DNA from 3 places in the Tindallia texcoconensis genome. Region 3 is predicted to be linked to each of the others. Evidence: riboswitches for the same ligand, from Rfam matches in the RefSeq annotation. Region 3 holds a riboswitch; each other region holds the start of a gene.
What was found. A riboswitch is a leader RNA that binds a small molecule or an ion and turns the genes downstream of it on or off. The one in region 3 is predicted to bind thiamine pyrophosphate.
Positions count from the first base shown of each region.

Region 1: it holds a riboswitch for thiamine pyrophosphate, as region 3 does, so the genes downstream of both, ACZ47N_RS11785 (ABC transporter substrate-binding protein) here and thiW (energy coupling factor transporter S component ThiW) in region 3, are expected to answer to the same signal.
Region 2: it holds a riboswitch for thiamine pyrophosphate, as region 3 does, so the genes downstream of both, ACZ47N_RS09515 (YkoF family thiamine/hydroxymethylpyrimidine-binding protein) here and thiW (energy coupling factor transporter S component ThiW) in region 3, are expected to answer to the same signal.

Region 1 covers NZ_AP042431.1:2,593,267-2,604,261, reverse strand. The annotation lists gene ACZ47N_RS11805 (hypothetical protein) at 1-548, opposite strand, end outside; gene ACZ47N_RS11800 (HDOD domain-containing protein) at 680-1,528, opposite strand; gene ACZ47N_RS11795 (prolyl-tRNA synthetase associated domain-containing protein) at 1,652-2,152, opposite strand; gene pgeF (peptidoglycan editing factor PgeF) at 2,184-3,011, opposite strand; gene ACZ47N_RS11785 (ABC transporter substrate-binding protein) at 3,153-4,172, opposite strand; TPP riboswitch at 4,258-4,360, opposite strand; gene ACZ47N_RS11780 (hypothetical protein) at 4,632-4,952, shown strand; gene ACZ47N_RS11775 (mechanosensitive ion channel family protein) at 5,040-5,840, opposite strand; gene ACZ47N_RS11770 (heavy metal translocating P-type ATPase) at 5,931-8,060, opposite strand; gene ACZ47N_RS11765 (ArsR/SmtB family transcription factor) at 8,073-8,432, opposite strand; gene ACZ47N_RS11760 (peptidylprolyl isomerase) at 8,531-8,956, opposite strand; gene ACZ47N_RS11755 (diguanylate cyclase) at 9,003-9,941, opposite strand; gene ACZ47N_RS11750 (TIM-barrel domain-containing protein) at 9,992-10,995, opposite strand, start outside.
Region 2 covers NZ_AP042431.1:2,123,440-2,134,434, forward strand. The annotation lists gene ACZ47N_RS09500 (SMEK domain-containing protein) at 1-38, shown strand, start outside; gene ACZ47N_RS09505 (hypothetical protein) at 278-1,228, shown strand; gene ACZ47N_RS09510 (hypothetical protein) at 1,349-2,746, shown strand; TPP riboswitch at 2,997-3,103, shown strand; gene ACZ47N_RS09515 (YkoF family thiamine/hydroxymethylpyrimidine-binding protein) at 3,166-3,762, shown strand; gene ACZ47N_RS09520 (ECF transporter S component) at 3,781-4,407, shown strand; gene ACZ47N_RS09525 (ABC transporter ATP-binding protein) at 4,382-6,091, shown strand; gene ACZ47N_RS09530 (energy-coupling factor transporter transmembrane component T family protein) at 6,084-6,890, shown strand; gene ACZ47N_RS09535 (HD-GYP domain-containing protein) at 7,120-8,814, shown strand; gene ACZ47N_RS09540 (stalk domain-containing protein) at 9,153-10,995, shown strand, end outside.
Region 3 covers NZ_AP042431.1:1,374,671-1,385,665, reverse strand. The annotation lists gene ACZ47N_RS06400 (hypothetical protein) at 1-523, opposite strand, end outside; gene ACZ47N_RS06395 (nucleotidyltransferase family protein) at 630-920, opposite strand; gene ACZ47N_RS06390 (DUF5050 domain-containing protein) at 1,015-2,061, opposite strand; gene ACZ47N_RS06385 (DUF188 domain-containing protein) at 2,266-2,397, shown strand; gene ACZ47N_RS06380 (hypothetical protein) at 2,401-2,589, shown strand; gene ACZ47N_RS06375 (hypothetical protein) at 2,601-2,732, shown strand; gene ACZ47N_RS06370 (NAD-dependent succinate-semialdehyde dehydrogenase) at 3,462-4,907, shown strand; gene ACZ47N_RS06365 (DUF4829 domain-containing protein) at 5,055-5,477, shown strand; gene ACZ47N_RS06360 (TspO/MBR family protein) at 5,596-5,994, shown strand; gene ACZ47N_RS06355 (aminotransferase class I/II-fold pyridoxal phosphate-dependent enzyme) at 6,143-7,624, opposite strand; TPP riboswitch at 7,910-8,022, shown strand; gene thiW (energy coupling factor transporter S component ThiW) at 8,192-8,698, shown strand; gene thiD (bifunctional hydroxymethylpyrimidine kinase/phosphomethylpyrimidine kinase) at 8,695-9,516, shown strand; gene thiM (hydroxyethylthiazole kinase) at 9,503-10,327, shown strand; gene thiE (thiamine phosphate synthase) at 10,320-10,967, shown strand; gene ACZ47N_RS06330 (sodium:solute symporter family transporter) at 10,964-10,995, shown strand, end outside.

The DNA.
Region 1 (10,995 bases), 1.2 Mb from region 3:
TCCATTTCTTCTTTTAAGGGAAGACCATATTTTTTAGAAATCCATACTCGATAGATTTCTTCTTGGCCACCGTGGGTAGATTTATTTTCTAGCAAAAAAACTGATTGTCCATTATATTCTTCTTCCTTTACTGAAGAGACCCGGTCTATAAAATTTTGATCAAATCGACTTTCCGCCACCGCATAGCGACTTTCGTCTAAATCTTGAGGTAATAACTCCACATCCGCATACGTGTACGCAATTGCTTCTTTCGCTTCTGAATCAATTTGATAAAAGGTTCCTTCGCTTTGCCTAGTCAGTAAAACCATTTTTTCTCCGGTACTCGCATTGACCATTTCAACTCGTCTAGCGTAGCCCTGACTCCACACTTCCATGGTTCCCATATGATGATCCGAAAATTTAAAGGATGTTTGATAATAATATCCTTCCAAGTTCGAAGACTTATTTAATACCTGCTGCCAACTCTCAGCAAAGATAGCTTCTATCCCTCCAAAAACTCCAGCTAAGCTGGTTATCGATAAAAAAAGAAAAACTATTTTTTTAAACACTGAAGATCCCTTCTTTCAAAAGGTTTTTTATCTTTTACCATTTATACAAATCATAATACCCTATGGAAACAAATTGTTAACAACACAAAAGAGGATGCGGAAGCACCACACCCTCATCATGAAGATCTCTACTAGTTGCTAAAGGCATCGTCATCGTTTACCAAGTCAATTAATTCCGAAAGAAGTTCCTGCAACTGGTTCTCTGACACATTCATTGTTTCCATAGCCTTTGTTGAGAAAGAATATTGCAGTCCATCTGCTCCCATCTGAATTCCCATCATCATTACCATGGCATCTGCCATATGAGTAATGGCAACCAGCTTTTTGTTGATAATCGCTTGCTCTGGATCATGATGACACGCAATGGACTCTACCAATTCTTCTGGTAAATTCCATTTTTCTGCTATTTTAGCTCCAATCTGACCATGATGAAACCCGAGAATTCTTTCTTCCGCTTCCATAAACGGAATCTGCTCTTGTTCTACCGTGGCCTGTACTGTTTCCATTTCTTCTTTAAGATAATGGTCCATCACAACCTTCCCCACATCTCTTAGCAGTCCAGCGACATAAGCTTCATCTGGTTTTGGATAACGAGCTTTCTTGGCAATCAACTTAGCTGCAATTGCACAAGTTTGCGACTGGTTCCACAATGCCTCTTTTTCCATTCCATACCCAGGTAATTCTCTAGTCATCATCTTACTAACTGTCGCTGCTAGGGCAATGCTTTTAATCGCCTGAAACCCAAGGACAACTGTAGCTTGAGAAATAGTGCTGATCTTTCTAGAATAACCATAGTGGGTGGAGTTAGCAAAACGCAACACCCTCGCTGTCAGGCTCTGATCTTGAATAATTTCTTTCTCAATGTCCTGCACCGTAGATTCAGGATCCTCTGTTAACTTAATAATTCGAGTCACCGTAAGTGGAAAGGCAGGAATATCCTCTACACGGTTGACAACTTCTTGCATGGTAATTTTTTTCATTAGGATCGCTCCATCCCTAAAGTATTGTTAACCAATTCTTCATTCTTGATTTACTCTACTTTTATTGTATACCCTTAGGCCAATAGATTAAATAGTGAAGTGGTATTACTTTAGTAGGGTTAACTACAACTTCACTCTCCGATATTGATTCCCTACCCATTCCAAATAGTTAATGAGATCTACATATTTAATGGATAGTGTTGCTCGATTGTCATTAGGGTGAAATGTTATATATTCAAACTGCTCCGCTTCTTCATCAATAAGTACTAAAGTTTCGTTGTTCAAGTCATTCATTAGACCAAAAGGACTCACAGAGCCAGGCTCTACTCCCAAGTGTTTTTTCAATCTTTCAGGCGATGCAAAGCTCAGGTTTCCATAACCTAGCCTCTTTCCTATTTCCTTAATTTTAAGCGGTTTTTCATTTTCTGTAATCATTAGATAGTGTTTATTTCCTTTATAATTTCTTAAGAATAAATTTTTGCAATGCAGCCCTTCAATGCCTTCTGCATGCTTTTTCGCATCTTCTACGGTATAGGCAGGTGGGTGCTCATGATAGGTGTACTGGATTTTTAATTTTTCTAATGTTTCCATCACTTTTTGTACTTCTGGATTATTCTTTGGCATTGTTTGTCCATCCTTTCTGTTTTCATTAATGTCATGGTGCCAATTGAATCACAGCTGCTAGATTCCCTCTCTTTTCACCCATTCTCCGATGAGAAAAGAGACGTTCAGATTCACAAAAGGTGCACACCTTAGATTTCCAAATATTGTTAGCAAGCACTCCTTCGATTTGAAGAAAGTGTTCATGTACCGACTCCAAGGAGACACTCCATTGTTCTTCCTTCACTTTTTTTAGCTTTGTTACATAGTTAGGAAAGACTTTTACTTGACGGTACACATCTTCTCGAATAAAAAAACAGCATTCTCCTATTGCAGGTCCAATTCCAACTTGTATCGTAGCAGCTTCACTTCCATATACCCTTCTCATTTCTTCGATCATTTTAGAAGCCATTCCTGAAAAAGCTCCTCGCCAACCAGCATGAGCCATGCCAACGACTCTTTTTATCGGATCCACAAAATATAAAGGTGTACAATCTGCATGAAATGTCATCAATGGAATTTCTGGTACATTGGTAATAAGCCCATCGACCCCTTTATATTTTTTAGGAGCCATAATTCCTGCCCCACGATCTTGCTCTGATATCACTCGTATTTTAGTTTGATGGGTTTGGTCAGAAAGAACAAGGTCTTTCCAATTAATCCCAATCGCTTCACCAAACAACTCAAAATTTTTCCTTACACGTTTTTCTTCATCTCCACTGACAAATCCTAAGTTCATACTCTGATAACAACCTTGGCTTACACCACCGTTTCTTGTACTGAAACCGTGAATCACACCATACTCTTTATCCCATCCAGCAAATCCTCCATATTCCACTTTTCCATTTTGAAACCAGTGAAACTTGTTTTTGGTATGCTTCATTTTTTTCACCCTATCATTTATATGATTATGGCATGAACACCTATACACATTCTACCATATTTTTCCCAACAAAATAAAAAAAACATCCGAGTTTGTATTCCCGGATGTTTTATCCAAAATATATGAATAGTGGTCGCACCACTATTCTTCTGTAGGCAGAAACTCATTGGTAAACGCATTTTCTATCTCCAGGTGCTGATTTAGCAGCTCTTGTTCATACATCCAGTCCGCATAATTCTTCCAGATTTCTGGTTTCATTTCCCCCCACCTACTAGCATCCGCCTGATATTCCGACGCCAAAAAAATTTGACTTGCTACGACCATTTTTTCATCCATTTCAGGTACCTGCACCAATAAGTGCTGTGCTGCTTCCTCGGGGTTTTCAATCGCAAATTCATAGCCTTTAGAAACAGCTCTCAGGAAACGTCGTACCAATTCTGGGTTTTCTTCCAATAAATCTTCATTGGATACAATCACCGGTGTGTAAAAATTCAGAGCCGGCTCGTAATCCTGTAAGCGAATAAAATTAATCTCATACCCTCTCTGTTCCGCTGCAACGCCATCCCATCCATAATAAATCCAACTAAAATCAACATGATTCTCTACCCCATCAAAAAAATCGGAAGTCCCTATATTTACAAAGCCCACCTGTTCAATATCTCCACCATCTTTGTCCATTAAGGCTCTAATCATTGATTCCTCCACTGGAGAGCCCCAGCCACCGTAATCTCTTCCTTCGAAATCACGAGGTCGCTCAATCCCTTTTTCTGCTGGTGAAGCAAACCCAGAAGTATTGTTTTGAATAATAGCTGCTATGGCCTTAACAGGCAAGGGAATTTCCGCCGTTCTTGCATAGGTTATTTCTTCTTGATAACTGATTCCAAACTCACCCTGTCCAGCTCCTATCAAGTCTACCGTGCCACCTTGACTAGGTTGGATGATGTCGACCTGGATTCCTTCTTCAGCAAAGAGTCCCAGCTCTAAAGCTGTATAAATGCCTGTATGATTAGTGTTTGGAACCCAATCTAAGACCACGGTTACGTTCTCCATTTCCTTTACATCCTGTACTTCATCGACCTCTGCTCCATTGTTTCCGCAGGCGGTAACTAATAATGTCAAACATACAAACCCTACTACTGCTAATGCTCTTCTTTTTATCATCTGACCTCTCCTCCTAAGATTTTTCGAGGCCTGATCTTACCACGGAAATAAAATAGCCTGCCACCTAGGGGATGACAGACCATTGTTTAAAACGACGATGATCCCTCCGCTGGCATTATCCAGATCAGGTTTCGGGTCGGAAATACTTCCCTCTCAGCCAGAATAATCTAGCTCCCCGTTGATTTAACGTCTTCATTATATTCTTCTCCATTATGTCTGTCAAGCATACCAGTGGTTTAACTTGCTACCGAATAAAATAACGAATCCATAGATATCACAATTGGTTTTAACATCAGGATTATTCTCTTGATTATTTTAAAGAAATCAGATATGATTTAACTATAATGCGAATAAAATAGGGTATCAAAACAATAGAAGGTATCAAGCTTTGGCATACTTTTGAACCAAGGCTTTTACTATATACCAGTCCATGGAATTTTGGTACAGGAGGTGTAATCAATGGATACATTTATATATTCTCTCATTCGAATAACGCTGATGGTTTTAATCTTCAGAGGCGTCATACGTCTAATGGGCGGAGGTGGTTTTGCAACTCGTTCTTTTAAAAAGCCTAAGCCACAGTCCACTTCCCCATCTTCAGCCGAGAGCTCAGAAGCTTCAGAGAAGAAACCAGATCCACCTAAAATGGTGGAGGACGAAGTTACCAAAGAACCAATTGAAGAAAGCAGAGCATACATTTTGGTTGATGACGAAGGGAATCGTCGTTACTTTGCTGAATGGGATTCACGACAACTTTATATTCAATCAAAACTAGGCTAAACTTATTCACCAAACCATAAAAGACCTTTCACTAACTCGAAAGGTCTTTTATGATTTCAACAAATCTAGTGTGGATCTATTGTTTCCTCACTCTTCTCTATGCTGCATATGCACATCCATTTGAGGATAAGGAATATTGATACCTTCTGCGTCAAAAGACACTTTTACTTGTTCCATCATATCAAAATATATGGTCCAATAATCTTGTGCCTGACACCAGACTCGAAAATAAAACACAATAGCACTGTCTCCATGTTCTCCTAAAACAATCATAGGTTCTGGATCTTTCATCACTAGAGGGTGTTCTTCTGCAATCCTTCCTAGGACTTTCTTCACTTTTTGAACATCATCTCCGTAACCAACACCAAACTTAAAATCTACTCTTCTAGTGTCGTAAGAGGAATAATTAATAGCGCTACTGTTGGACAAATTCGCGTTAGGAATAATAATTCTTCGGTTATCTGGTGTATTCAATATGGTATAAAAAACCTGAATTTCCTTAACAGTCCCACCAAAACCAGCGGCTTCTATATAATCACCAACCTTAAATGGTCGTAGAATCAGTATCAGCACACCACCCGCAAAGTTAGCAAGACTTCCTTGTAAGGCCAGACCCACAGCAAAACTCATAGCACCCAGAACCGCTATAAAAGAAGTCATTTCCGCACCTATCATAGAAGCGATACTGATTACCAACAATATTTGTAAAACGATTCGAATCATTGGAATCAGAAAAGATTTAAGAGATTGATCCATTTCAGACTTTTCCAATTTCAATAAGATTATCGTTGTTATTTTTTTAATCAGCCTTAGTCCTACGATCAAAAATATACTGGCCAACACAAGTCTTCCTGCAAAAGCAGATACCATTTCTATTGCATAATTCATTTTCTCACTCCCTTTACTCTTATGATGGATTTTTTCATAGTATCCAATTAGTATGCAATAAACATACCCAAATTTGCATCTCATAAACTTTTAGGAACGCATGACTCGCATTGCGTTAAAAATAGCTAATAAGGCTACGCCTACATCTGCAAAGACAGCTTCCCAAATGGTGGCCATTCCTAAGGCTCCCATTACCATAACAATAGCTTTGATACCTAATGCTGCCATAATGTTCTGCCATACAATGGCATGTGTCTTACCAGCAATTTGAAGGGCATCCAGAATACTAGAAGGAGTGTCTTTCATAATCACGATATCCGAAGCCTCTATCGCTGCATCTGACCCTAAACCACCCATAGAAACCCCAATATCCGCTCTGGCTAATACCGGTGCATCGTTCACTCCATCTCCTACCACCATAACTTTTCCTTTACCCGTTGACTCGCTCATTATTCTTTCTGTTATTTTCATTTTGTCATCTGGTAATAAATCAGCATATACTTCCTCGATGCCTATGGAATGTGCTATTTGATCCGCTATGGCTTTTTGATCGCCGGTTAGCATGATCAAGCGTTTTATACCCGCTTCTTTTAGCCCACGAATCGTTTCTTCCGCATCTGATTTCACTTGATCTCGAATGACAACATACCCTGCATACCTACTATTGATCGCAATGTGAATCACAGTTCCTGGTTGCGTGTACTCCTTTACAGAAATATGGTGTTGTTTCAAAAATCCACTTTTCCCGAGTATTATTTTTTCTCCTGAAATCCTAGCCATAATACCTCCACCAGGTATTTCTTTATGGTCTTCAATGATCTTTTCGTCCATATTCTCCCCATAGTATCTTCGAATTGATTCTGCAATCGGATGATTCGAGTAAAACTCTGCAAGGGCCATTTTTTTAAGAACTTCTTTTTCATCAAATCCATCAGCCACATAGATTTCATCTACTTGAAAAGCACCTTCTGTCAGGGTACCTGTTTTATCAAAAATAACCGTCTTTACATCATTCAATGCTTCTAGGTAGTTTCCACCTTTCACTAGTATGCCTTTCCTAGATGCACCACCTATTCCACCAAAGAATCCCAAGGGAATAGAAATCACTAAAGCACAAGGACAAGAGATCACTAGAAAAATGAGCGCCCTATAAATCCACTCATGAAAATTGGCTTCTTGAATCAGAACCGGTGGAACCAAAGCAATAAAAGCAGCAATCCCCACTACAACGGGTGTATAATAACGGGCAAAGCGAGTGATAAACTGTTCTGTTTTCGCTTTTTTAGCACTGGCATTCTCAACTAATTCCAAAATTTTAGATACTGTGGAGTCACTATATTTTTTATCCACTTCTATAGTTAATAAACCAGTTTGATTAATGGAACCACTCATTACAAGACTTTCAACCATAACCTCTCTAGGCATAGATTCTCCTGTTAAAGCAGAAGTGTCCACCATGCTGTTGCCTAATACCACATGTCCATCCAACGGTATTTTTTCGCCTGGCTTCACTATAATCTGCTGACCTACTTCTACTTCCCCTGGGTTTACTGTATGAATGCCTTGTTCAGACACTACGCTAGCATATTCTGGCTTTATGTTCATTAGAGAGGCAATGGATTTCCGCGATTGATTAATGGCTTTACCCTGAAAGTACTCTCCCACTTGATAGAAAAGCATCACAGCAACCCCCTCAGGATATTCTCCAATGGCGAAGGCTCCTAAGGTTGCTATGCTCATTAAAAAATTTTCGTCAAACACTTTGCCTTTCAATAGATTTTTACCGGCTTTTTTCAATACAGCAGACCCAGCTGCCAAATAGGCCATCAAGTATACTCCAAAATCCATAAAAGGAGGCATTTCTAAGACCCAGGGTACTATTAACAAGACTCCGCTAAGAAGAATCACTCTGATAGATTTATTTTCATCTAGTGCATGATCGTGTTCATCCACCACCTCATTATGATTCAAATTCACAGATTCTTCTACTTCAACAATTTTTACATCCTCTTCAATCTCTCTCGTAATTCTATCAATATGATTCTTTAATCTATCTGTATTCGTCGATGTTTCAACTTCAATTTTTAGCTTTTGTAATACAAAATCCAAGTGAACGCTAATTATTTCATCAAGCCTTCCAATTTCATTCTCAATTTTGGCCGCACAATCTGCGCATCCTAAGTTCCATAACTGATATTCTTTTTTTATGCTTTTTTTCATATGTCTCAACTCCTATTTTGTCTCTTTTATATGTTCTAATCCTTGAGAAAAAACATGCTGTATATGATCATCATCCAAGGAATAGTACATCACTTTTCCATCCCTACGATTTTTAACAACCCTTGCCTGACGTAATACCTTAAGCTGATGGGATACTGCTGACTGGCTCATATTCATAAGATAAGACAAATCACACACACACATTTCTTGAATCCCTAAGGCAAATAAAAGTTTAACTCTAGTGGGGTCTGCAAATACTTTGTAGAAGTTCGCCAACTCTCCTGCGTCCTCTTGAGAAATCATACGGTCTTTAACTTGCTTAACCAATTCATGGTGAATAATGGTTACCGCACATCGATTAGCTTCACTCATTCTCATCTCCCTTTCGTATGAATATCTGTTCATATGTTCAGTTATAGTATAAAATAAAAACCTGATTCCGTCAAGGACCAGGTTTTTATTTTATACTATTATTCTACCGTCACTTTTATCATTTTATCACCAGCTACAATTTGATCAACCACCTCTAACCCTTCTGTTACCTTTCCAAAAACTGTATGGTTCCCATCCAAGTGAGGTTGCGGGCTGTGACAGATAAAAAATTGACTGCCTCCAGTATCTCTTCCTGCATGAGCCATTGATAAACTTCCTCTTTCATGTTTCTTTGGATTGTTTTCAAGTTCACACTTAATGGTGTAGCCAGGTCCTCCCGTACCGTTACCTTTCGGACATCCACCTTGGATAACAAAATCATCAATGACTCGATGAAAGGATAGTCCATCGTAAAAACCTTCTTGAATTAACTTTGCGAAATTCTCCACTGTTTTTGGAGCCTCTTGTTTAAACAACTCCACTAGAATTGACCCTTTTTCAGTTTCAATGACCACTTTTTCCACTAATTCCACACTCCTTGCTATTTTATATTGACATTTTATTTTACCATTATTTTTCCCTTTGGTCTACGGATGCCATATTCCCTTTTACTTGATTCCTACCAGATTTCTTGGCATGATACAAAGCTTCATCTGCCCGCTGAACCAGTTTTTCTTCTCCTTCTTCTTCCGAAGGCATCATAGTGGCAAAACCGACACTCACCGTCACAAACTCGTTTATAGGTGATTCTTGATGTTCTACTTGGAGAGCTTCCACTGCTTGGCGATAATTCTCGGCAATTTTCTGAACTCCTTCAACTGTTGTAGCTGGCATAATGCCTACAAATTCTTCTCCACCATATCTCGCTGCCAAATCTGCAGGTCTTTTAAGCGTGCTTTGAAGGCATTCAGCCACTTTTTTTAAACAGTCATCTCCTTCTAGATGTCCATAATGATCATTATATCGTTTAAAAAAATCAATATCTGCCATTAACACTGAAATAGGTTGTCCATCTCTAAAGGCTCTTTTCCACTCTGATTTCAGAGCTTCATCAAATCTTCTTCGATTAGGAATACCCGTCAGCCCATCTATTAAACTAGCATCTTTTAATAGGTCTCTATAATGTTTTAATTCAAGGTGATTGCGTACTCGGGCTTTAACAATAGACGCACTATAGGGTTTCGTAATATAATCAATGGCGCCTAAGGCCAAGCCTTTTTCTTCATCTTCCTGCTGTGACATAGCCGTTACAAAAATGACTGGAATATCTTTCGTCGCCTCGGAAGCTTTAAGAATTTGACATATTTTATATCCATCTATTTCTGGCATCATCACATCCAGCAATATGAGATCTGGCGGTTCTTCAGAAGTAGCTATATTTAAGGCTGCTTTTCCATGCGTAGCTATTTTTACATTCCATTCGTCTTTTAAGAGTTGTCCTAGCATTTGTATATTCACAGGACTGTCATCCACAATCAAAACCGTTTGCTGCTTTTTAATAATTTCCATAATCAAAATCTCCTCTGTTTGCTGACGTAACTTCCTAATGTTCAAACAGTTTACTTCGATCCTTCATCTACGCCTCCACTACTTACATCATACTGGATTTCCGTACATTCACCGTCCAAATTCACTAGCATAAAATGAATTCTCGTAACAGCAACAGAACCTTTTGCCTCCACATGAATCGAAAAGTCTTTTTGATGTTGACATACTCGAATCTTCATTTCTTTATCCTGCTCTTTTTTGTATTTCATGGTTTCGCCGTCATCGTCATAATAAGAGTATGTGGCTTCTCCATCCACAAAACCGAGTACTGTCAAGCGGCTAAAATCCATATCGCCTACATTTTGTGCGGGTTCAGCCAATACAATCATTTTATTTTTCCTGATGAAAAGTGCTGTTTCGTCCAGTTCCAGATTCATGTAGTGATGTCCTTTTCTGACAACTTGGAACTCATCTTGATGGTTCGTAACCGTTTTCCAGAGAAGCATTTCCTCTGGCACCCATACATAACGACCCCGTGCATTTTCCTGGTAAATAGGTGCCATCATAACAGATTCACCAACAAGGAGTTGATCTTCTACTCCTAAAGATTGTTCATCCTTATATTCAAAAGAAAGAATCTTGAAGTAAAGATCCTGATGGAATATCGCTTTCATGTACTCAGAGTAAATATATGGAATTAAGGCATATCGTAATTCTAGCATTTTTCTCATCGTTTCAGTCGTCCAGTGATCAAAAGCATATGGTTCTTGATTCCTGGTTCCCATTGCAGCATGATTTCGAAAGAGCGGCGTTAACAGACTTGCTTGGGTCCATCGGATCAATAAGTTTCCACTTGCATCAGCTCCAAATCCGCCTATATCGGCTCCTATATAGAGAAACCCTCCCATATTTAAGGCTGGAAGCATTTTAATCATCATCAATATATGCTCCCACCAAGAGCAATTATCTCCTGTCCATAATCCTGCATATCGTCCCATTCCCGTATAAGAAGATCTAGAAAACAAGAGGTATCGTTTATTAGGGTCGATTCCTTCAAGCCCTTCTGCAGCTGATC
Region 2 (10,995 bases), 750 kb from region 3:
TGAGATTGATAGAAAAGCTTGAACAAATCAGTAATTGAGCATTTGATTTTTTCGGGCGCACGCTGAGTTTGCAGCCTTGTACGTCATAGAACAATGTGTTTGCAAGAGGTGCGGGTGGGAAAGTGTCAAGGGAAAGATCAGCGCACCACATCTCTTCACCGGGAGCGAAGCTCCGACAAGGGGTAGGGTCAGGCGGGTCCGGTTCAGAGACGTCGCAAACACGGAGATGTTAAGTGAAAGTGGCAACATAAATTTGGAAGAAGGAGAACATAAGATAATGCAAAACATATTTGAGACCATAGCAGATGGTGACAATTATAAAGTTGTATATTTCGATATTCATGTTCTAGAACGTTACTTCAACAATCCTAAATATCATGTATTCTACTCAGGATATCGTGGATCTATTTCAATTAAAGATGAATATTTTGATGATAACACAGAGACTGAATATATTAAGAACTTTGGTCTTGCGTATGAAAAAAAGGATCGAGAAAAAAGAGCCATTGCTACATTTGCATCTGATCTTGCAAAAATATCAAAAAAAGCTCAGGGACATTGGTATTCATACTTACTAGAGAATTCTGAGGATTACTATCTTAATAATGGATTTATTAAAAATCTTATATATGGTGAGTGGGTTGAGGAGATATCAATTTTTGATGCTCTTTTAATGGAGATTCATTTTATCAACGAAATGTGTGAGAGCATTCAAATCTATAAGATGTATAAGGAAAAGTTCAAATATAATACGATGAACAAAGAGGATAGACCTATAAACTATCATATCGTTTTATTGCCAACGAGAGATAACTATTATAATTTTATTAACACTTTAGAAAAGCTTGTTGTGAATAATGTGGAACCCAAAACATTCACTCAAGATGCTTTTCTTATTAAAGGTGTTGAGAGAAAAACTAAAGAAGGGTTTAATAAAGGGACACTGGTTTTATTAAGTGAATGGCTTCAGCGAAATGTTCAATCTGATGATATAGAAAAGAAGGTAATAAAGCCGCTGAAAAAGCTTAGAAAAATCAGACAAAAACCTGCTCATCACTTATACGATAATGTGTATGACGAGCAAATTTGGATAGATCAAAAGATGTTAATGCATGATGTTTATACAGCTGTGAGAAACATTAGACTATTACTATCTAGTCATCCATTTGCTAAGGATGTTCAAATTCCTAAAACCTTATTTGAGGGTAAAAAAATAGTTCAGTACTAGAAAATATCGCCAACTTCACTTAACAGCGTATTTCCAACACAACGGGAAAGCGGTAGGATCGTTGCGTAGCAAACACAGAGGCGTTAGACGTAATTATTATCTCAGTATTGGAGGAAATTTATGGAATCAAATATTTTGATGGATAATGCAACATTAACAAGTATACAGAGAGCATTAGGTTTTATGAAGACTAAGAATGATTCTGTCTTTGATTTGGAGTTATCAAATCTGGAGAATCTATGTGAAACATTGTTATTTAACGATGATGTATTTATACCTCATGACATATATATTAGTGATTTTATAACGGAACGGAAAGCGTTGTTTAGTGATATTGGTATAAAGAATCTTGAAATAAACCCAGAGTTATTAGCTGATGTTGAAGAAATAGCATCAAGAGAGTTTTCTAGGTGGTATCTTGACTATCAAGATGATCAAGAAGGTTTATTTAATAGGATAATGAATATGATGGATATCTATATGAAATTTGTATGGAACTATCGGTCATCTGAGTATTGGTTAGTACTTAGAGCATTTCAATCTGCCGAAAAAACTAGTGAGCAAAGAATACCGATTTTTGAATCAATATTAGGTGATTCTAATAAGGGGATTTGGACACCCTATAACAAAAATAAGCATCATGCGATTTTAGATGTTTATGGTAGAGAAATGACTGAAGATAAGCTTCAAGATGGATACAATTTAATGGTGGGGCCAAAGAAAATGATGGCTGCAATTTCATGGAATGTGTATCGATCAATTTATTATAGGATAATCGCTACATTAAATGATTTAACGTACTCGCCTCATTCATTAAGGGGAATTGGCGCAGTAGTAGATGCAATAACAGCTAATGAGAAATGTGTAACAGGTGATTTGCTGAGTCAATATGGATTTCCGAAGTCGAGTAAAACAATAACTGATTCTCTGCAGGAGATAATGATTTCACAAAAGAAGGAGCTATTTAATGTTGGTGCTATATCTGGCGCAAACACTGTTGCTTTACCAGCGATGCTAGCATACGTGATAGAAAAAGCAGGCTCACGAGAAGAGTTCTTTGAAGTGTTGACAGAATTAAAACAGCATAAACGTTTGATAGATTTAAGAGCTGGATTGAGAGGGTTTGAATCTGCTGTTAAAAGTGGAGATAATAATGGTATCAGAGCATGGAATGGAGAGCTGGGTAGAGTTTCTATTGCAGTAAGGAAAGAGATAGGTATTGATGACTCTCGTTTAGAGCTAAACCCATTATCGTATATATCTGGAGGTAGTGTGAATGCCGAAGGTTTAGGTATTCCTATTCCAAAATCCTTGAATAGAATAGTAGGAAGGCCTTCGAGTTGGAAACTATGGTACAGAGAAGTTGTGTTATCAATAAGAAATGTAGCTAGAATTGGTAATAATTATGAAAAGGTTAAGTCGTGGGCTACATTTGAAGATACTGAGGGAAGTAACTGGTACTCAAAGAAAGATTATCCTATGAAGTACACCCAGACACTAGATCAAGGTATTAGCTAGTGTAGGATAATAACTACGCCTAACAAGTAAATCCACCATTAGGGGCATCTATTTTTGCATTTTATCCATTTAAGATTCAAAAAAGTTCGAGAAAGCCTGTAACGTTTTGCCTCTCGTAGTGTTTAAGGAAAAAAACATACAATAGCACTCAGCAATTGCAGAATGCAGAAAAGAAATACGGATTGGTTTCAATACAGACTGGTTCATTTGACACTCCATCGATAATAAAATATAATCAGGCTACAACTTCATGTTTTTCTAGGGGAGCCAGCAAGAGCGGCTGAGAGGATGAAAGAATCATCGACCCTTTAACCTGATCTAGGTAATACTAGCGTAGGGAAGGCAGTAGGCGTAGTTTATAAAGCCCGGTTCCTTGCCGTGGCTTTTTTTTAATGAAAAAAACAGAAAGGATGAACAAAATGAAAGAAAATCCAATGGGTTGTGGCAATTCACCGTTTTTTGGTTGTCGCTTTTCTCTGTACCCGATGACAAATCAATTTGTACCTGTTATTTTAGAGGCCATCGAAGAGATGAAACGTCCGGGAATCAAGGTGGAAACGGATGTGGTCAGTACCTGCATGACGGGTGTGGAGGTCAATGTATTTGCGGCTTTGCGAGACGGACTAGCCAGTGCGGCGGCAATAGGCCAGCATGTGGTCATGTCTACCACCTTTTCCAAAGGTTGCCCTGGTGAAGGGATGGTAAATCTGGAGGAATATGATTTTCCGGCAGATACAGACTTCTCAGCAAAAAAGGGTAGTGAGTTGGAAGTGAGTTGCCAGTTTAGCCTATACCCTTTAGGCCATGAAAATTATATGCAGATGATTAATGAAGTGGTGGACATGGTGAAAGAAGCTGGTATTTATAACGGCTCTGCTCATTTTTGTACGAATTTGGAAGGCAGCATTGAAGAGGTGTTTCGTGTGCTTGAAGAAGTGTTTGCCTATGCAACAAAGCAGGTTGGCCATGTGGTGATGACGGCAACGCTTTCCTGTAACAGTCCCAGCAAAAAATAAGGAATGGAGGATGAATAAATGTCTGTTTTACCTAAAACCCATAAATGGCAGTTAAAAGAAATAATTGTCATGAGTGCCATTGGGGTGGCTTTTGCACCTCTTTACATGGCTTGGATTCAAGTTTGGGCCATTGCTACTGGATTACTGGGGCCCATTGGGCTGGATATTGTTTTTGGATTTTGGTTTGTAGTGTCCATTATCTGTGCCCATATTTTTCGAAAGCCGGGAGCGGCTTTAATCTCCGAGTGGATTGCGGCGGTTGTTCAAATACCCCTTGGTTCGCCTTCGGGAGCATGGCTTATTTTATCCGGTTTTATTCAAGGCTTTGGCGCAGAAGTCCCTTTTTGGTTAACCAAGTATAAACGGTTTAATACAGGGATCCTGATGCTCTCGGGTGTAGGGGCTTCGATTGCCAGCTTTGCATACAATTGGTTTCGGTTTGGATATGCGGGGCTAGCTCCCGGTCTTCTGATAACCATGTTGGTGATCCGCATTATCAGTGGTGCTGTCCTTGCTGGTTTATTAGGGAAGGGAATTGCCGAAGGACTAGCGGCTACTGGTGTGTTAAACAGTTTTCCCTTAGGCAAAGAATGGCGTGAAAAAAGGAGTAAAGCGGTTCATGAAAAATATACTAAGGATTCATAATCTCTCTATCCAATATCCTTATACGGATCAGCCCACACTCTTTCAGATCTCCTTCTCGATAGCCCAAGGAGAATCCTTGCTGATTGTGGGAGCCAGCGGCTGTGGCAAGAGTTCTTTAGCCCTTGCCATAGCAGGGCTTTTTCCCAGATCTATTGAAGCGGATCAAACAGGGAGCATATATTTGAAAGATAAAGACGTTGGGGACTTGGCACCAGGAGAGGTATGTCAACAGGTAGGACTGGTTTTTCAGGATCCGGAAGCTCAGTTTTGTATGCTGACGGTGGAGGATGAAATTGCTTTTGGATTAGAAAATGCAGGCGTGTCTCCAGATATTATGGATAGCCGCATTGAAGAAGCCCTTGAAATGGTAAATCTGACAGAGCATCGCCACAACCATACCCATCGATTATCTGGAGGAATGAAACAACGGGTGGCTCTGGCCTGCGCCTTGGCCATGCATCCCCCCATCCTTATTTTAGATGAACCCACGGCTAATCTGGACCCGGCGGCGACGGAAGATTTTTTTCAGTTGTTGGAAACCTTGGTGGCGAAAAAGCAATATACGATTCTTCTGATAGAACACAAACTGGAAAAAGCTGCTACGTTGATGGATCGGGTTTTGGTCATGGACCAGGGAAAGGTGATTGCCGATGCACCGCCTCGTCATGTGTTTTCCAAGCAAAGCCAGTTGCTGATGGATATTGGTGTTTGGCAGCCCTATGCTAGTGAACTGGCTGGCATTCTGAAGCAAGATGGGATTACCATGACGCCATACCCCCTGACGGTTCCGGAGCTCATAATGGATGGGGAAAAGCATGAGGGGAAACGAAAAGCACTTTTAGAGCAGGTAGCCTATAGAAAGGATTCATCCGTTGCTGCTACCGAAGAAGGGAGTCTGCCGGCTATCGATTGCCAGCAGGTTTCCTTTCGCTATAAAACGCCTTTTCAGGAAGTGCCGGTTTTGGAAGATCTTCAATGGCGAGTTGAGCCCGGTAGTTTTGTAGCGCTTCTTGGGGAAAATGGCATTGGTAAAAGCACTTTGGCTCGACTGACCTTAGGGTTGATTAAACCCACAGCAGGCAGCATCTCTTTGTTTGGGAAAAAAACCAAGGCGTTATCGCGGCGAAAAATTGCAGAAATGGCTGGCCTGGTGTTTCAAAATCCAGAGCATCAGTTTATTACAGATTCGGTTTGGGAAGAAATTGCTTATTCCCTAAAGCTGGCAAAGGTACCGGGATCGGAGATTATGCCACGTGTGGAAGAGTTGTTAACAGAGTTTTCTTTGGAGAAAAAAGGGGATGCGAATCCCTTTACCCTTAGTCAGGGTGAAAAACGTCGGTTAAGCGTGGCTTCTATGTTAGCTACGGATCAACAATTGCTATTGCTGGATGAGCCTAGCTTTGGCCAGGATTATACCAACACCTATAAGCTGATGAATCTGATCAAGCAGCGACAAGTAAAAGGTTGTACAGTGGTTATGATTACCCATGATATGCGATTGGTTTGGGAATACGCCACGGAGGTTGCCTTGTTGTCGGAAGGGAAGATCCTTTATGCTGGAACCCCGCAAGGTCTTTTTAGTCAACAACCGCTCTTGGAAGCCTGCGCATTAAAGCCGCCACTAGCGTTGACCATTCTGGAAAAACTACAATCCAAGGAAGAAGTAGGTGTTCTGAATGTTTAATTATTATGAAGGGCAGTCCTTACTCCATCAAATGAACCCGGTATTAAAACTGGGAAGTATAGGGATCAGTATGATCTTCTTGACCTTTTCCTTTGATCCCTTTGTGCCATTGACCTTGCTCATCATCATGCTTACTTTGTCCTACTGGATAGGAAAAGTGCCTTTAGCGGCGATGCTGAAAGGATTGCTGCCTTTTGTTTTGCTGGCTTTTGGCTTTTTTATGATGCAGGTACTGTTTCCTCGAAGCACCGATGATCCGGTATTTATTAGCATGGGACGTATCATGATTTCTCAACAAGCTTTCTTTCGTGGCTGTGCCTTGGCCTTTCGGGTCTTGGCTTATGCGGCCTATGCCCTGTTGTTTGTTGCCACCACAGACCCTACGGAGTTACTGCTGAGTTTGATGCAACAAACCAAACTCTCGCCTAAATATGGCTATAGCATGTTAGCCGCCTATCGTTTTTTTCCTTTATACCAATCAGAGTTTGCTACCCTGAAAGAAGCTCATCTGGTTCGTGGTGGAAGGGAGCGAAAAGGACTGAAAGGAAAAGGGGAACAATTGTACCGTTATGCTATTCCGCTGCTTGCTCAGGCCATACGCAAAGCAGAGCGGGTGGCTATTGCCATGGAAGCCAGAGGATTTACAGGTGAAAGCGGACGTAACTATTTTAAGAAAATAACCGTCACTCCCATGGATTGGGTACTGGCTCTGTTTTTGTTTGCATTGGTACCTGTGGTTATGGTGGTGATGAATCATTTTCAGGTACTATATGTTTGGGACGGGTCTTTGTTTTTCTAAGGAAACAATAGATAGGTTTAGGCTTAAGCCCCCAGAAGCGTTTGGAAAATTTAGGGTCTTGTGATAAAATAAGTAAAAAGTCCCGACTTCTTTATTCTGTAGTAGGACGTCAAGGACAGGAGAAGTACAGTCCAAAGATCCTAGCTAGGATTATCTCAGAAAAAAAAGAAGGTTTTAAGGAAACATTCCAATGGGTATCTTGGAACTAAAAAAATTCTGGGGGTGAAGTATGTTAGGGAATATTCTAAAGACAACTCATCAGACCTATGATGTACAAGTGGAAAAGATCATTCATTGCATTCAAGAAGCACTAGGAATAGAAGACGAAAAATTTGACGTCTATGGAAGGGTGTTTCCCAGCCATAACTTCAACAAGGAATTATGTTATTTATTTCAAGGCAAAGCCTTTAAAGCAATAGACTCGGAGGTTAGCCAAGAAGAATATTTGAAAGTCAATGAAGGAGAATATTTTACAGAGCATAAAATATATAGAAGTTCCCATCAACTTACTTGGGAAATAAGGATCTATACCTCTGATATTCATAAAAAAAACATGATAGGAGAGTTTTTAATAGAAACTCCTCCGACGGAAGCAATTCTTAAAGGGATTCAAGGCTTATGGGACAGTCAATTATTCGAGCAATCCATTACCATGACGATTCAATATATTTATAACAGAATTATGCTGGGAAATTCCTTCCTATATAATATTGAAATATACATTGACCTTCTTTCTATTCGAGATCCTTATATGCCTTATCATGCACAAAATGTTTCGGATTTTGCACTGATGATTTATGACGCCTTGAATCTGGAAAAATCCTTGGTGGGTCGGTTGAATCTATATATTGCTGCACTGCTACATGATATTGGAAAATTGGTGGTGCCAGAAAATATTTTAAAAAAATCTTCTGTGCTCACCAAAGATGAGTATAAAAAAGTGAAAGATCATCCTAGTCTGGGCTATGAGATCATGCGAAATCAAGTGATTGGATTAAAATTGCTACAGGATGTACCTGTGTATATCAAACATCATTCAGAATGGTATGATGGCAGTGGATATCCTGAAGGCCTTGCAAAAAAGGATATTCCATTGTTTAGTCGTATTATTATGGTGTCTGATGCTGTAGATGCAATGCTATCACAGAAGGAATACCGAGAATCCTTTCGGGTAGAAGAGGTGATTGGGGAACTGAAAAAATATGGCGGCAAGCAGTTTGATCCCATAATAGCGGATAAAGCCGTGGAGTTGCTGAAAAGCAAAAATCGATTTTTAGATATTACAAAAAGAATGGACACTGCTTTTTTGGGCGATGTATCCTTGAGTGTAATCAATAAAGAGGTTAATGGCATTGACACCTTTCAAGGACATTTATTTTATGGCAGAAGAATTTCTTCCTTGAGACTAAGCAAAGGATGGCAAAAGGAAGAAACATCGATACATCCAAAGAATGGAATTCTCAGTTTTTTTGTTCAAAAGACATTTGTTCAATACGAAGTGAGTATCAAAAAAATAGACCAAGAAAGCATTGCTTTGGAATCTTTTGTTTGGAAACCCACAGACAAGTATTTTTCTATTATGTGGGAAGAAGAAGGATTTATTAAAAAGATCAAACATAAGAGGATCCCCATAACCATTATCAGGGTTGGTGGAAATTCACTTACTTTCCAAGTCAAACAACCGAGTGGTCTTGATGAACGTCAAGCTAGGGAATTTAAATTAAATGATTTTGTAGAAATTCATTTCACCTTGGAAATAGATGAGTTGAAGGAGTCTTTTATGGTGGATAGCCTTATAATGGATATTCACGAGTTTTCTGAAAGAAGATTATATAGTGTAGAATATCAAGATATCCTAACAAAGGATCAGGATCGTTTGTTTAAGTTGATGTTTAAAAAACAAATGAGTCAAAGAAATTCCTAAGGACATAGAGATCATCGGGAATCGCGTATATTTCTCTGTTTCTTGGACATCCTTTTAAAGCCTTGGTAAAGAGGACGGATTTTAGGTGTATTCACGAACCTACCCAAAATGGGTAGGTTCTTTTTTTGCGTAAGCGTTAAAAACCACCCTTTTTGTGTCTGGTGGTTCATCGTATGGTTGTGTAATCTCAAAGGAACAACTGGAAGTAGTGGAAGATTGGATGATAAACCTAGGGGGGTGCTAATTTTAGGAAAGGATATGGAAGGCAATAAATCGAAGAAGATGGATTTGATGCAGGAAGGGAAGACATAGGGTAAAAGTGGTGAAAGGAGATTATTATGAAAAGAAGAATGATGGTAGTTATGTTCGCCATGGCTTTGCTTGTTTTCTTGTTGCCGGGGATCGTGGAGGAGGTAGAAGCTACTAATTTGGCTAGGGATTTAATTGTTGAATATGATTTTTCGGGAAATCTTACAGATAGGTTAGGCAATTCCACCTTAAGGACTTTTGGACGTGAAAACGACGGGAACAATCGTAATAATGCTACATCGGGCTACGGAAGAGATGGTAATGGAACATATTGGCAATGGACTTCCACTGAAAGTAGAGGGGGAGGGTTTTGGATTGATATTGATCGGGATATTAGCGAAAACTATACTGTAGGAGTTCGGTTTTCCTTTGAGGAAACAGGGCCTTCTTGGAAAAAAATTATTGATTATAAAAATAGTGCCAGCGACAATGGATTCTATTTTTACGACAATGGGAAACTACAGTTCTACCCTCACTCATCCTTAGGAGAAACCCGAATTTCCAATAATCAAGTGGTTGATGTGGTTGCAAGTCGATCCTCTAATGGAGAGTTTAGTGCCTATTTAGTTCGAGGCGGAGAAGCCTATAAAGAACTGAGTGTAAACGATTCGAGACAAGATGCAGTTCCAGCGGTGATTGATGGCAAAACGCGGTTAGGGTTCTTCTTCGATGACATTAGAACTTCCAGCGAAGCCACTTCCGGTGGGAAAGTCTATAGCATCCGTGTGTGGGATGAACCTATTGAAGAAAGACAAGTAGATGTTGCTTTGGAGGAAGATGCATCTAGGGCACCGACGGCTCCTACGCAGGAACCAGTGGCTACGGCAGGCCAAGAAGAGAATAACCTGATCTTCGATAATAATAATATCGCTGGGGTAATCAACGGACCTACCACCCCTACGCGTTTTACGATTCATCAGCCACATACCATTACAAAAGTAGAAACCTACCATTGGAATAATCAGCAAGGAGCTCCTGCAGGAAGCATTGGTCTGCAACATGGGGATGGAACCATGTATGGCCCATGGCGAGCAACAGCACGGACAGGCTATTTGGAAACTCAAAATGCCTATTGGTTTGTAGAGCCTAATGTTACTATCAAAGCAGGCACCTATACGGTCATCGATTCCGATCCTTCCACCTGGTCACAAAACAGTCAATCCAACAATGAAGGTTTTGCCAGGGTCTGGGGAAATGCTGAAGGTACCGCTCCTGCAAGTCCAAGTCCAGATCCGGAACCACCAGCAAGTGGAAGTCCTGAGGTAGAAGCAACGGATGCTGGAAATAGAATGGAGTGGCCGAAGGTCTCTGGAGCCTTAGGATACCGGATATTCCGATCTACGGATGCCAACATTTTGGGGGATTCGGTTACGGATTTCTTTATTGAAGAACTACCGTTTATAGATGTGAATATTCAGCCTAATACAGATTATTACTACACAGTAAAACCAGTGCTTCGAGAAGCAAATCCACTACAAGACATCGAAGAAGAACTGGGTGAGGCCATTGCCACGTACAGAGTACGTAGTAGTTCAACTATGATTGCCAGCAGTCAGCAACGAAATTTTATCATTCTGACCATTGATAGACCAAATATGATTGTTAATGGAGTATCTGAAGAAATAGACCCAGGTCGGGGGACGGTGCCAGTCATAACCTCTGGTAGAACCATGGTACCTATTAGAGCCATTGTAGAAGCCATGGGCGGCTCTGTTGCCTGGGATGGAAGTGACAATAGAATTACCTTGAATGCCAGAGGAAATCAGGTGGAAATGTGGCTGAATCGAAATGAACTTCGTGTGAATGGAAGGATGGAAAGAATGGATGTAGCACCGGTTTCCATTGATGGAAGAACTTTTGTACCACTTCGGT
Region 3 (10,995 bases):
CCTCTTCATCGAAGTTCGGATCCTTTTGGTGGTCCATCAGTTCCTTTAAAGCCTGATAGTCTTCTACCTGACTCAGTTCCTGATGATAGTATTCAAAAGTTGAAACAGGCTGTTCCTGCCAGGTTTCAAAAAAGAAAAGGCCATAGATCATCGCCACAGTCAGGATAAGGATAATCTTTTCATTTCTGACCAAAGGTAGTTTGCTCCACAGTTTGCTTAGACCAATAATGACAAATATCATGACAAAGGTAAAGGTTGGATGGCTATAGGTGGTGGTTGAACGAAGAAGCACATAATAGACGCTGGCCATCAAGAAGAATTTCAGTAGGGTGAAGATAGTATGTTTCACATAAACCGGATCGGATTCTTTCACCGCACTGTTTTTCTGAACAAAGTGAAAAATGGGAAAGGTAGCAAGTAGTAGTAATGATAAATGGGAATAGGAGGTCGTATACTGGCTTAAAAAAATAGCCATCAATAAGATAATGAGGCCATAGCATAAAAAGATTCTTTTGTTTTTCAAGATAACACTCCTTTTGGTTGAAGTGGTGTCAGTATAGTCCTGACAAGATATGCTTCAACATTCTTGATACATTCGAGAATAGGATGCACATAAATCCTGTTATCTTTCATAGTTCAATAACTTCACCAACGATATGATCTCGGATGAGAACATGTAAAGATTCTACCGTAACGACATCAACTTTCATACCTAATAGATCTTCTAAATCATACTTTAAGGATATTAAATCAAACAGAGAACGGTCTTCTTTAAAAGTAACAAGAAAATCCACATCACTATCAGAGGTGTCGTTCTCCTTTGCTACAGAACCAAATAACTGAATTTTTATAACACCATGCTTTCTTGCAAGATTCAATATTTCTTTTCGATTTTGGTAGATAAGAGTGTTTCGTTTCATTTTTATCACCCTCTCTTTCTATAGTAACATACTCTACTATTCTTGTTAATGTTTGTTGAATGAGCATGTTAGCAGGTGATCAAAAGAGCAGGAGTTATTGAGCCATTTCTAAGATTTCATCCCTTCGAAGATCGAGCTTTTTTTGGTTGGGAAGCATGCTTTCGTCTGAGGACATGAAAAGAAGCCAATGATCCAGCAAGCAGAGCCCTTCCACCCTTTTCGTATCCATCAAGAGGATCTTATCCGATCCATCCAGAGCCATTTTATAAAGTCCGTCACCCGGATAACCCACATCAGGGGAATGCAACGCATAATAGATGCCATTTTCCGTGAGGGCATACGTAGATACCTTTTCGTCTACCAAAAGCTGAGGGCTTTCGTCATCATAAATGTTCTTTCGATAGAGCCGATCATCTTCATAATCCATGAAATAATAATAACCTTCCCAGACAGTTAAATCCTTCACTTCACGATTCATTTCCACTCGCAGATCCTTTCCCTCCAGATCAACGCTTTTCAGCCATCCGGCTTCATCCTCCTGATAACTGTAATAGAGCCGATCATCATAAAGAGTCAGATCCGTAACGGACTGGTTGACCAACCTTTCCAGGTTTTGGCCATTCACATCCATTCGATAAATCATAGACCTGTCGGAAAAATTTCTGAAATAAATCCAGTTTCCCAGGAGATGAACGTCCAAAGGATAGCCCATCTGAAAAATAGTTTCCTGCTGGCTGCCATCTGTTTTGATTCGATTGTAGCTTTTGCCCTGGCTGAAAAAAATCCAGTCGTCCACCTTATTCAATCGGTTGATGCCAGTACCGCCGGATTGTTCAATCAGGTATTGCTTATTCTGGAAATCCTTGGTGGTCTGAACCAGGTTCAAATGGTTCTCCACAAAATAATAGTGGTCCTCCCCTTTTACTCCATGTCCGTAATTATTGGTGTTGATGACGGTGTTTCCCTGAGCGTGGTCATCAGAGATTTGAATTCGCTCAAGGTTTCTGGTCTGAAAAGAATGGTATTGAATTTTCAAACTGGTGGAGAGATCACTGTAAAGCAGAGCCGGGATCAGCTGACTCAAGATCAGTGCGACAGGGATGGCAATAAGAAGTGTCTTTATATATTTTTTCAGCATCATAGGTTCCTTTCCTTGGGTTATGAAGGTGTTATGGAAACAATCTAACTTTATGTTAACGGGTTCACATATATTCTAACAGAGGAACCGGTTTTTCGAAAGGAGCTAAAGTTCCATTTGTTTATACGATTACAGAGTTTATTCCAAAGATCCAATATGATATGCTGACTGGAAGGAGAGGTGAGGGATGATTCCAATATTGACGGCATGCTTTCCAGCAGGCATATCAATCGAAAACTGAGGAATAAAGGAATCTATGCATCCAAATCGAAGAAACGGGACAAAGATCAGGATAAAGACTTTGAAAGAGCGCTGCGACGCCTATTGAAGGAGGAATAAACCTTGAAGAAGCTGGTACACTTTTTACTGGTAGCGGTATTTTTTTACGTATACATAAGGATGTTTATTTTCATGAACATCAGTTTGAATTCTTCTGAGGCTATCTTAGTTGGCAGCCTGATCGTATTGCTTATTTCTTTTATCCTTGCGCTGATCACTGCCGACAGCATTGTTCGCATCCTTAAACAGTGAGGATGGCTATTGTGTTTTCACTTACGAAAGGGCTTGCGTTAAAGAACAAAGAGGATGAAGCAGCTGATAAAAGCATTATCATGGCAGGAATCGCACTAGCCATTATATTGGCTGGTGTAACCGGGCCATTGATGTATGCTTAGATGCTTCTAGTTACAGCAATGGTAGAGTTTAAATGCGCTTTGTTGCATTAAACATACCAATAATGCATAATACATGTGCAAAATACACACATAAGATTTTAATAAAGAGCACATTATTACTGAAAGGGGAATCCTTTTAGGAGCACCCATCCAAAGTGAAATCCGGCAAGACCATTCGATCGAAAAGCCTGCTCAGCTATATTGAAAAATACAAACCCGAAAAAGCTTATCGTTTCTCATCATCGCTTCGGGACGGTGGGGAAAGAATAACAGACATACCTCTTCCGTTAGTTTGGACAATTTTATCCGATGAATACCACCACTAAGAAGATCTCTTCTTCGAAAATTGTTGATGGTGCAAAAAATCGTTTCCCCTCCCTCCTTTGAAGCGACTGGAGAAAAATAGTAGAAAGCACACAGTGTATAGGCAATCATTGTGTGTTTTTTTGTGAAAAAAATATCTTCGAAGAAATATAAGTAGATAATAAATGGTGGATTTATCATGTCCTACAGATCAAAAAAGTTACAATAGACTAACTCTATGAAGCAAAGGCTGCTATGTTGGCGCTTCAACATTAAAACTTGGACCCTGCCACCCTCCTACCACATCCGCATCAGAAACGAGGCTGTGTTTACGGTTATCATTCGATGGGTAGCGTATTTATAGATGTTTTTAAGTCCAATTCATGCAAGTGAATGATGAGTTTAAACACAGGAGGGTTTATGGAGATGAGAATGGAAAAACTATATATTAACGGACAATGGAAAGATGCGGCTTCGGGAGAAAGCTTTGATGTACTCAATCCGGCCGATGGAAGCCTGGTCGGTAAAATGGCAGCTGCCGGAAAGGAAGAAGTACTTGAGGCCATTGATACTGCGAATCAGGCTTTTGAAGAATGGTCCAACCTGCCGGCCCATGTGCGGGCAGATTATATGAAAAAATGGCATAAACTGCTTCTGGAAAAGGAAGAAACCATCGCCAGCACTCTGACGGCGGAACAAGGAAAACCACTGGCCGAGGCACTGGGAGAAGTGAGGTCTGCTGCCAGCTTTGTGGAATGGTATGCGGAGGAAGCGAAACGTGTATATGGGGAAACCATCCCAGCCAGTTCAAGCCGAAAACGTATTATGGTTCTCAAACAGCCGGTAGGAGTTACAGCGGCCATTACACCTTGGAACTTTCCGGCTTCCATGGTAACGCGAAAAATTGCACCAGCTATTGCTGCCGGGTGCCCGGTGATCCTGAAACCAGCAAAACAGACTCCTTTTTCTGCCGTTGAAATCATCAAGCTGGCCCATGAAGCCGGCATACCAAAAGGAGTCATCTCCTTACTGGCAGGTCCGCCGGAAATCATTGGTGACACTTTGTTGGAAGATAACAGAGTTCGGAAAATAACCTTTACTGGATCAACTGATGTAGGAAAAATGCTGATAAAGAAATCAGCGGATACGGTTAAGCACCTATCCATGGAACTTGGAGGCCATGCACCGTACATTGTGTTTGATGATGGGGATTTAGACAAAGCGGTAAAAGAACTTATGGGAGCAAAAATCAGAAACTGCGGACAGGTTTGTATCGCTACCAACCGATTATATGTGCAGGAATCCGTCGAGAAAGAATTTGTCCAAAAAATCAGTGAGAAATTTTCTGCCATTAAGATGGGTGACGGGTTTGAAGAAGGCACTCAAATGGGACCGCTGATTGATGGAAATGCCTATCAAAAAGTACAGGAGCAGGTGGAAGATGCTCTCTCAAAAGGGGCAACACTTATAACCGGTGGAGAAGGGTTTCATAAAGGCAATCATGATCAGGCAGGCTACTATTATAAGCCCACCGTTCTCGTGGATATAACAGAGGACATGAGAATTATGAAGGAGGAAACCTTTGGTCCTGTGCTGCCAATTCAACGCTTTTCAACGGAAGAGGAGGCTCTGGAACTGGCAAATAAATCACGTTTTGGTCTTGCTTCCTACGTTTTCACCGAATCACTCAGCAGAGGTATTCGGGTTTCTGAAAAATTGGAGTATGGCATTGTGGGCCTTAATGATGGTGGTCCGGCAACGGTGCAGGCGCCTTTTGGAGGCTTTAAGGAAAGTGGCCTTGGAAGAGAAGGAGGACATTTCGGGATTGAAAGCTTTCTGGAGATTAAATATATCTCCATTGGCATAAAATAACCAAGGACAGAGGATCAGTGGGAGGGGCTGGGCTCAGTGAGAGTGGGCTCAGTGGGGTAGGCTCAGTGGGGCCGGGGGCAACTCGCCCTCTCAACACGTCCTCCTTAAGCTTTCAAAATAAAGAAGAATATTGGAGGAAACCTTTAAATGAAAAGAGTGATATGGTGCAGCTATATAATCTTATTAAGTCTCATCTTAATGTCTTGTAGCCAAGCGGATAAAGATGTTGTTTTGGTTGGAGAGTCAGAACAATTCAGTGACAAAGAAATTAATCAGGCAATTGAATGTGTGAAGGAAAAATTTAAAGATTTCAATGGATGCGAACTTACGGATATTTGGTACGATGAAGAAAGATCTAATTCATTTATCGAGACTTATATGAACTATGGGCGTGGATCAATTAATGGTGTAAGTCCTGACAATGTAATGGTATTACTATCAAACTTTACGGTGGATGAGTCCAGTAGTGATGGAAGTCTTGAACCAAATTCAACCTATACAGACTGGATGTGGATATTAAATAGAGAGAGTAACACGAGTGATTGGACAGTAGATGATTGGGGATACTAGTTTATGCAAGGTATAAGGATCTACCGCGTATTCAGTGAGAGCATATTTTCATGAAGGTAAGAAGCGGATGAAAGGATGAAAAAAGGGTTGTTGAAACGGATGGTTAGGGGGAGCTGTGTTGAATAATTCATATAACATTTACCAGGAACTGGCCAAACCACCTTTATCTCCACCGGGTTGGATCTTTGGACCCGTTTGGACCGTATTATATGCGATGATGGGAATTGCCTGTTTTAGGGTGCTGTCCAAGGGTTTGGGTAGGCCTGAAGTCCAGAGAGCAGCCTTGGCATTTGTTCTTCAGCTTGCATTGAATTTCCTGTGGCCCTACCTGTATTTTACCTTAGGGCTTCGAGGCGTGGCAGCAATAGAAATTCTGGTATTGTGGCTGGCCATCGGTTTGTGTACCTGGCTTTTTTTCCGAATAGACGCTTTGGCTGGATGGCTAATGGTGCCCTACCTGTTATGGGTCACATTTGCCACTTATTTGAATATAGCAACCTGGTATCTGAATGCATAAGCAGGACGGATTCCTAGGTACAAAAAATGCTAAAACAGGCGCTAGGATGATGATAGGATCAATTCCAGTAGTGCTGGTCGATAGGGATTCTACAAGAGGGAGATAAGCGGTGCTACGTCTCTGGATAAGAATCCTGTTTATAAGAATCTTATTGATGTGAGGCTTGGACGATTCGAATATGTCGGACCCTTGGGTCTTCCGTTCCCTGAATCCATAGACCAGCTTCTCGCTGGGTTTCAATGTAGCGTACCAGCTCTTCAGAAATAAGCTCTCCTGGGCAGAGGAGAGGAATACCAGGAGGGTATACCATTAAGAACTCTGCGCTGATGTGATGGATACTTTCCCATAAGGGAAGCAAATGCGTATCGCAGTGCATGGCTTCTCTTGGTGAGAGCTTTTGCAAAGGGAGCGGTGGCAGGATGACATTATCTGTTTCAGAATAGGAGAGAATCGGGCTTTGACCATAGCCTTTACGGATAGATTGAAGGGCGCTAATCAGTGAATCCACCTGCTCCTGCGTATTACCAATGGAAAGCGTACATAAAACATTGTAAAGATCCGATAATTCTGGCTGAATATGGTATTCTTTGGAAAGAATTTCCTCTAACTGATGACCAGAGATTCCAAGATTGCGGCAGGTAATGGTTAACTTGGCTGGATCCAAACCATAGAACCCTGGACTTCCAAGGTTTTCGGCACCAAAACAGTGAAAGCCGTCGATGGCATTAATACGTTCTCGGGCTTGGTGGGATAGGAACTGTATCCTTTCCAGCAATTGAAATCCTTCTGTCATCATTTGGCGGCGGGCTACGTCTAAAGAAGCCAGTAAAATATAAGAAGGACTGGTGGTGTGCAGTAGGTTTAAGGCTGCTTGAACCTTTCGATGATCCACCCTCTCTCCCTGTACATGAAGCATGGAGCTTTGGGTCAGGGAACCAATGATTTTATGGGTACTCTGGGCACAGATATCCGCCCCTGCCTCCATGGCTGACATGGGAAGATCCTTGTGAAAGGATAGGTGAGGGCCGTGGGCTTCGTCCACCATAAGGGGGATGTTATGTTGGTGAACCAGTTTTGCAATGGCTTTTAGATCTGCTGCAACACCGAAGTAGGTGGGATTAATGACGAGCACTCCCCGGGCATCTGGATGGTCTTGTAGTGCTTTTTCAACGGTTGCTGGGATTACATTCAGTGCTGTACCAGTCAAAGAGTCGATCTCAGGATGGATATAAATCGGTAGAGCGCCCACAAGAGCAAGGCCTGTGGTGACAGACTTATGAACGTTTCTTGGAAGGATGATCTTATCGCCTTCCCTGAGCACGCTGAGCACCATGGCATGAAGGGCTCCAGAAGTTCCATGGACGCAAAAGAAAGTATGCGTTGCCTGAAATGCATCTGCCGCTAATTTCTGAGCTTCGGCGATGCAACCGGAAGGATGATGGAGGCTGTCTACCTGCTCAAAAACCGTGACATCAATGGCCATGGCGTTGGTACCGATAAATTCTCGAAAGGCTTGGTCCATGCCGACTCCTTTTTTATGGCCAGGTACGTGAAAAGGAATGGTTTCGTTGTTAACATAGGTTAACAGTGCCTCAAAAAGAGGTGCTCTTTGATGATTTAGAGGGATCATTTTATTCACTCCTGCCCTTTAAGGTTAAAGTAAGACCTGTATAGAACCACTATAAACTTTTTTAGAGGTGGGTGCAAACTTCTTGTGTTAATTGAGTGTAAACTTCTTGCATCAACCCCTTGTGCACGTTTTTAGGATCAAAGGCATGGATAGGCTTAGGAATCATGGATAGGCTTAGGAATAGGGATTAAGATTTTTTACTGAAGTTTTAAAGAATGAACCTTAGAAAATATCGTTGTCAAAGGCTAAAAGGTGTGCTATGATGACTTTGAAAACTAAATGGAAAGTAAACACTGGGAGTGTCGGTTAGGCCGACTGAGAGGAAGACCCGTTTCAAGTCTTCGATCCCTGCACCTGATCTGGGTAATGCCAGCGTAGGAAAGTGCTTTGCAGAGAGACTAGACTCTTTTTGTATCTTGAGAGCATTGCCTACGGGTGATGCTCTTTTTATGTTGATATAGGAAAGTATATATTCAACGGACCTGCTGGATCACTGGGGTGTGAGCCTGCTATTTAGAACGTAGGATAAATGAAAAAAATTTAGGATGGATGAAAGGAGGAAAAGAAATGAATGTTCGAAAACTAACCATGGCCTCACTTTTAATGGCCCTGGGAGTGGTGACGGCCCATATGGTTTCTATCCCGGTGGGCGTTGCAAAAGCATTTCCCATGCAACACGCTATTAATGTAGTGGCGGCGGTGACCCTTGGAACACCCATGGCTGTTCTGGTTGCTTTTATGATTTCTCTTATTCGAAATATCCTGGGAACCGGATCTTTGCTGGCTTTTCCAGGAAGCATTTTTGGAGCATGGATGGCAGGTTTTTTCTTCAGCAAAACAGGTAAGATGCATTTTTCCATGGCAGGAGAAGTTTTGGGCACTTCCTTCCTGGGGGCACTGGGAGCCTTTCCCTTGGCCAAATATTTAATGGGTTTTGAAGGTGCAGTACTTTTCTTTGTGGTGCCCTTTGGCATCAGTTCCTTTAGTGGTGCCATTATTGGATTAATGGTGCTCAGCGTACTTTATAAAAGCAAAGCAACGAGGCAATTACTAGAAGGAGGTTCCTTGTCATGAAAAATCTACTAACCATAGCAGGGTCTGATAGTTCCGGGGGAGCGGGTATACAGGCAGATCTAAAAACCTTTAGTGCCCATGGAACCTTTGGGATGAGCGTTATTACAGCGGTGACAGCTCAAAGCACCCGCGGCGTTTTTGGTGTCCAAGATATACAGCCGGAAATAATTGAAAAACAGTTGGAGGTTCTTTTCGACGATATTCAAGTGCATGGGATCAAAATAGGCATGGTCTCCAATACAGAAACCATTGGAAGCATCCATCGTTTTTTAAGAAAGCATCCTGAGATACCCCTGGTGTTGGATCCGGTGATGGTTTCAAAAAGTGGCTACCATCTCTTGGAAAAGGATGCTCAACAAGCATTGATCAAACAGCTAATTCCGTTGGCAACTGTTGTAACGCCTAATATACCAGAAGCAGAAGTCATCCTTGGAAAAACCATCACAACTCCTGAAGAGATGAAAATTGCAGGGAAAGCCATTCATCAGATGGGAGCACAATATGTGCTGATGAAAGGTGGTCATCTAATGGGAGGCGATTCAACGGATCTCCTTTATGACGGGGAACACTGGCATGAACATCCACATCATCGCATCACAACAAAAAACACCCACGGAACCGGTTGCACCTTGTCTGCTTCCCTTGCAGCCAATTTGGGAAAAGGAATTTCAATGCTGGAAGCCGTAAGGATGTCCAAGGCATACATCAGTAAAGCCATCGAAGAATCATTTTCCATTGGCCATGGACCGGGACCAGTGCATCACTTTCACGAATACTATGACCAAGAGGGGAGGAGACGGATTGATGAAAAAAATTGATTTTCAAAAGACATTTCAACAACTGGAAGAAACCACTCCCCTAGTTCATCATATCACCAACTATGTGACGGCAAATGATTGTGCAAACTGTACGCTGGCTCTTGGTGGAAGCCCTGTTATGGCGGATGATCCAGAAGAAGTGGAAGAAATGGTGTCTATGGCCTCGGCCTTGGTGATTAATCTGGGCACCTTAAATCAAAGAAGCCTTGACTCTATGAGGTTGGCAGGAAGCAAAGCCAATGAAAAAGGGATCCCGGTGATCTTGGATCCGGTGGGAGCCGGCGCCACTTCATTGCGTACCAAAACCGCAAAAGAGCTCTTGGAGACGATTTCTTTTGGCTTTGTTCGGGGCAATGCTTCAGAGATAAAGTGCCTGGTGGAAGGGAATGGAAAAACCAGAGGGGTGGATGCTGCTGACAATGAGAATCTGGATCTCAGTAAACTGGCCATGGCCATGGCCAAGGAATACAAGGTTTCCGTAGGAATCACCGGCGTCATGGATGTGGTGTCCGATGGAAAATCAGTTTACCAACTCTCCAACGGTCACCCCCTTCTTACAAAAATCACCGGAAGCGGATGCATGACCACGGCCATCATTGGGCTGTATTTGGGAGCCCAAAGGTCTCCAGTGGAAGCAGGAATTATGGGGATTTCCACCATGGCGGTTGCTGGCCAACTGGCCTTTGAAGATCTGGCTGCAGGAGAAGGGATGGGAAGCTATCGGGTGAAGCTGATGGATCATCTGGGCAGGATCTCCGCCGATATTTTGGAGAAACGAATCCGCATCAAAGAGGAGGTTCACTATGGATAAGCAGGGGTTTAACTACCAGCTTTATTTAGTGACAGATGAAGGCATCTTAGAAAGGCGTGACTTTTTAAAAACGCTGGAAGAAACCTTGAAGGGCGGAGTGAGCCTGGTTCAGCTTCGGGAAAAAAATCTTTCTGCCAAGGACTTTTATCAGCGTGGGGTTGAGGTGCATCGGTTGACCCAAGAGTATGAGGTACCACTTATCATTAACGATCGGCTTGATATTGCCCTCGCTATTGGTGCCGAGGGGGTGCATTTAGGGCAACAGGATTTGCCGGTTTCAGCAGCTAGAAAGATAACTGGCCCTAAGATGCTCATTGGTGTTTCGGCTGCAACGCTGGAAGAGGCTGTTGGTGCAGAAAGAGAAGGAGCAGATTATGTCGGGGTTGGAGCCTTGTACCCAACCGGCACCAAAACCAATACTCGTCCGGTAACCCTTGAAAAACTCAAAATCATTAAAAAAACTGTGGGACTTCCAGTGGTTGCCATTGGAGGGATCAACAAAGAGAACCTCCCCTCTGTCATGGAGCAAGGCGTGGATGGTGTGGCAGTGGTATCAGCGGTTTTAAAAACAGCATCTCCCCAAAAAGCAGCGGAAACGCTCAACCAAATCATAGGGGAAACAAGGAGGAAACAAAGATGATCTCATCAGGACTTGTGAGTATTTTATT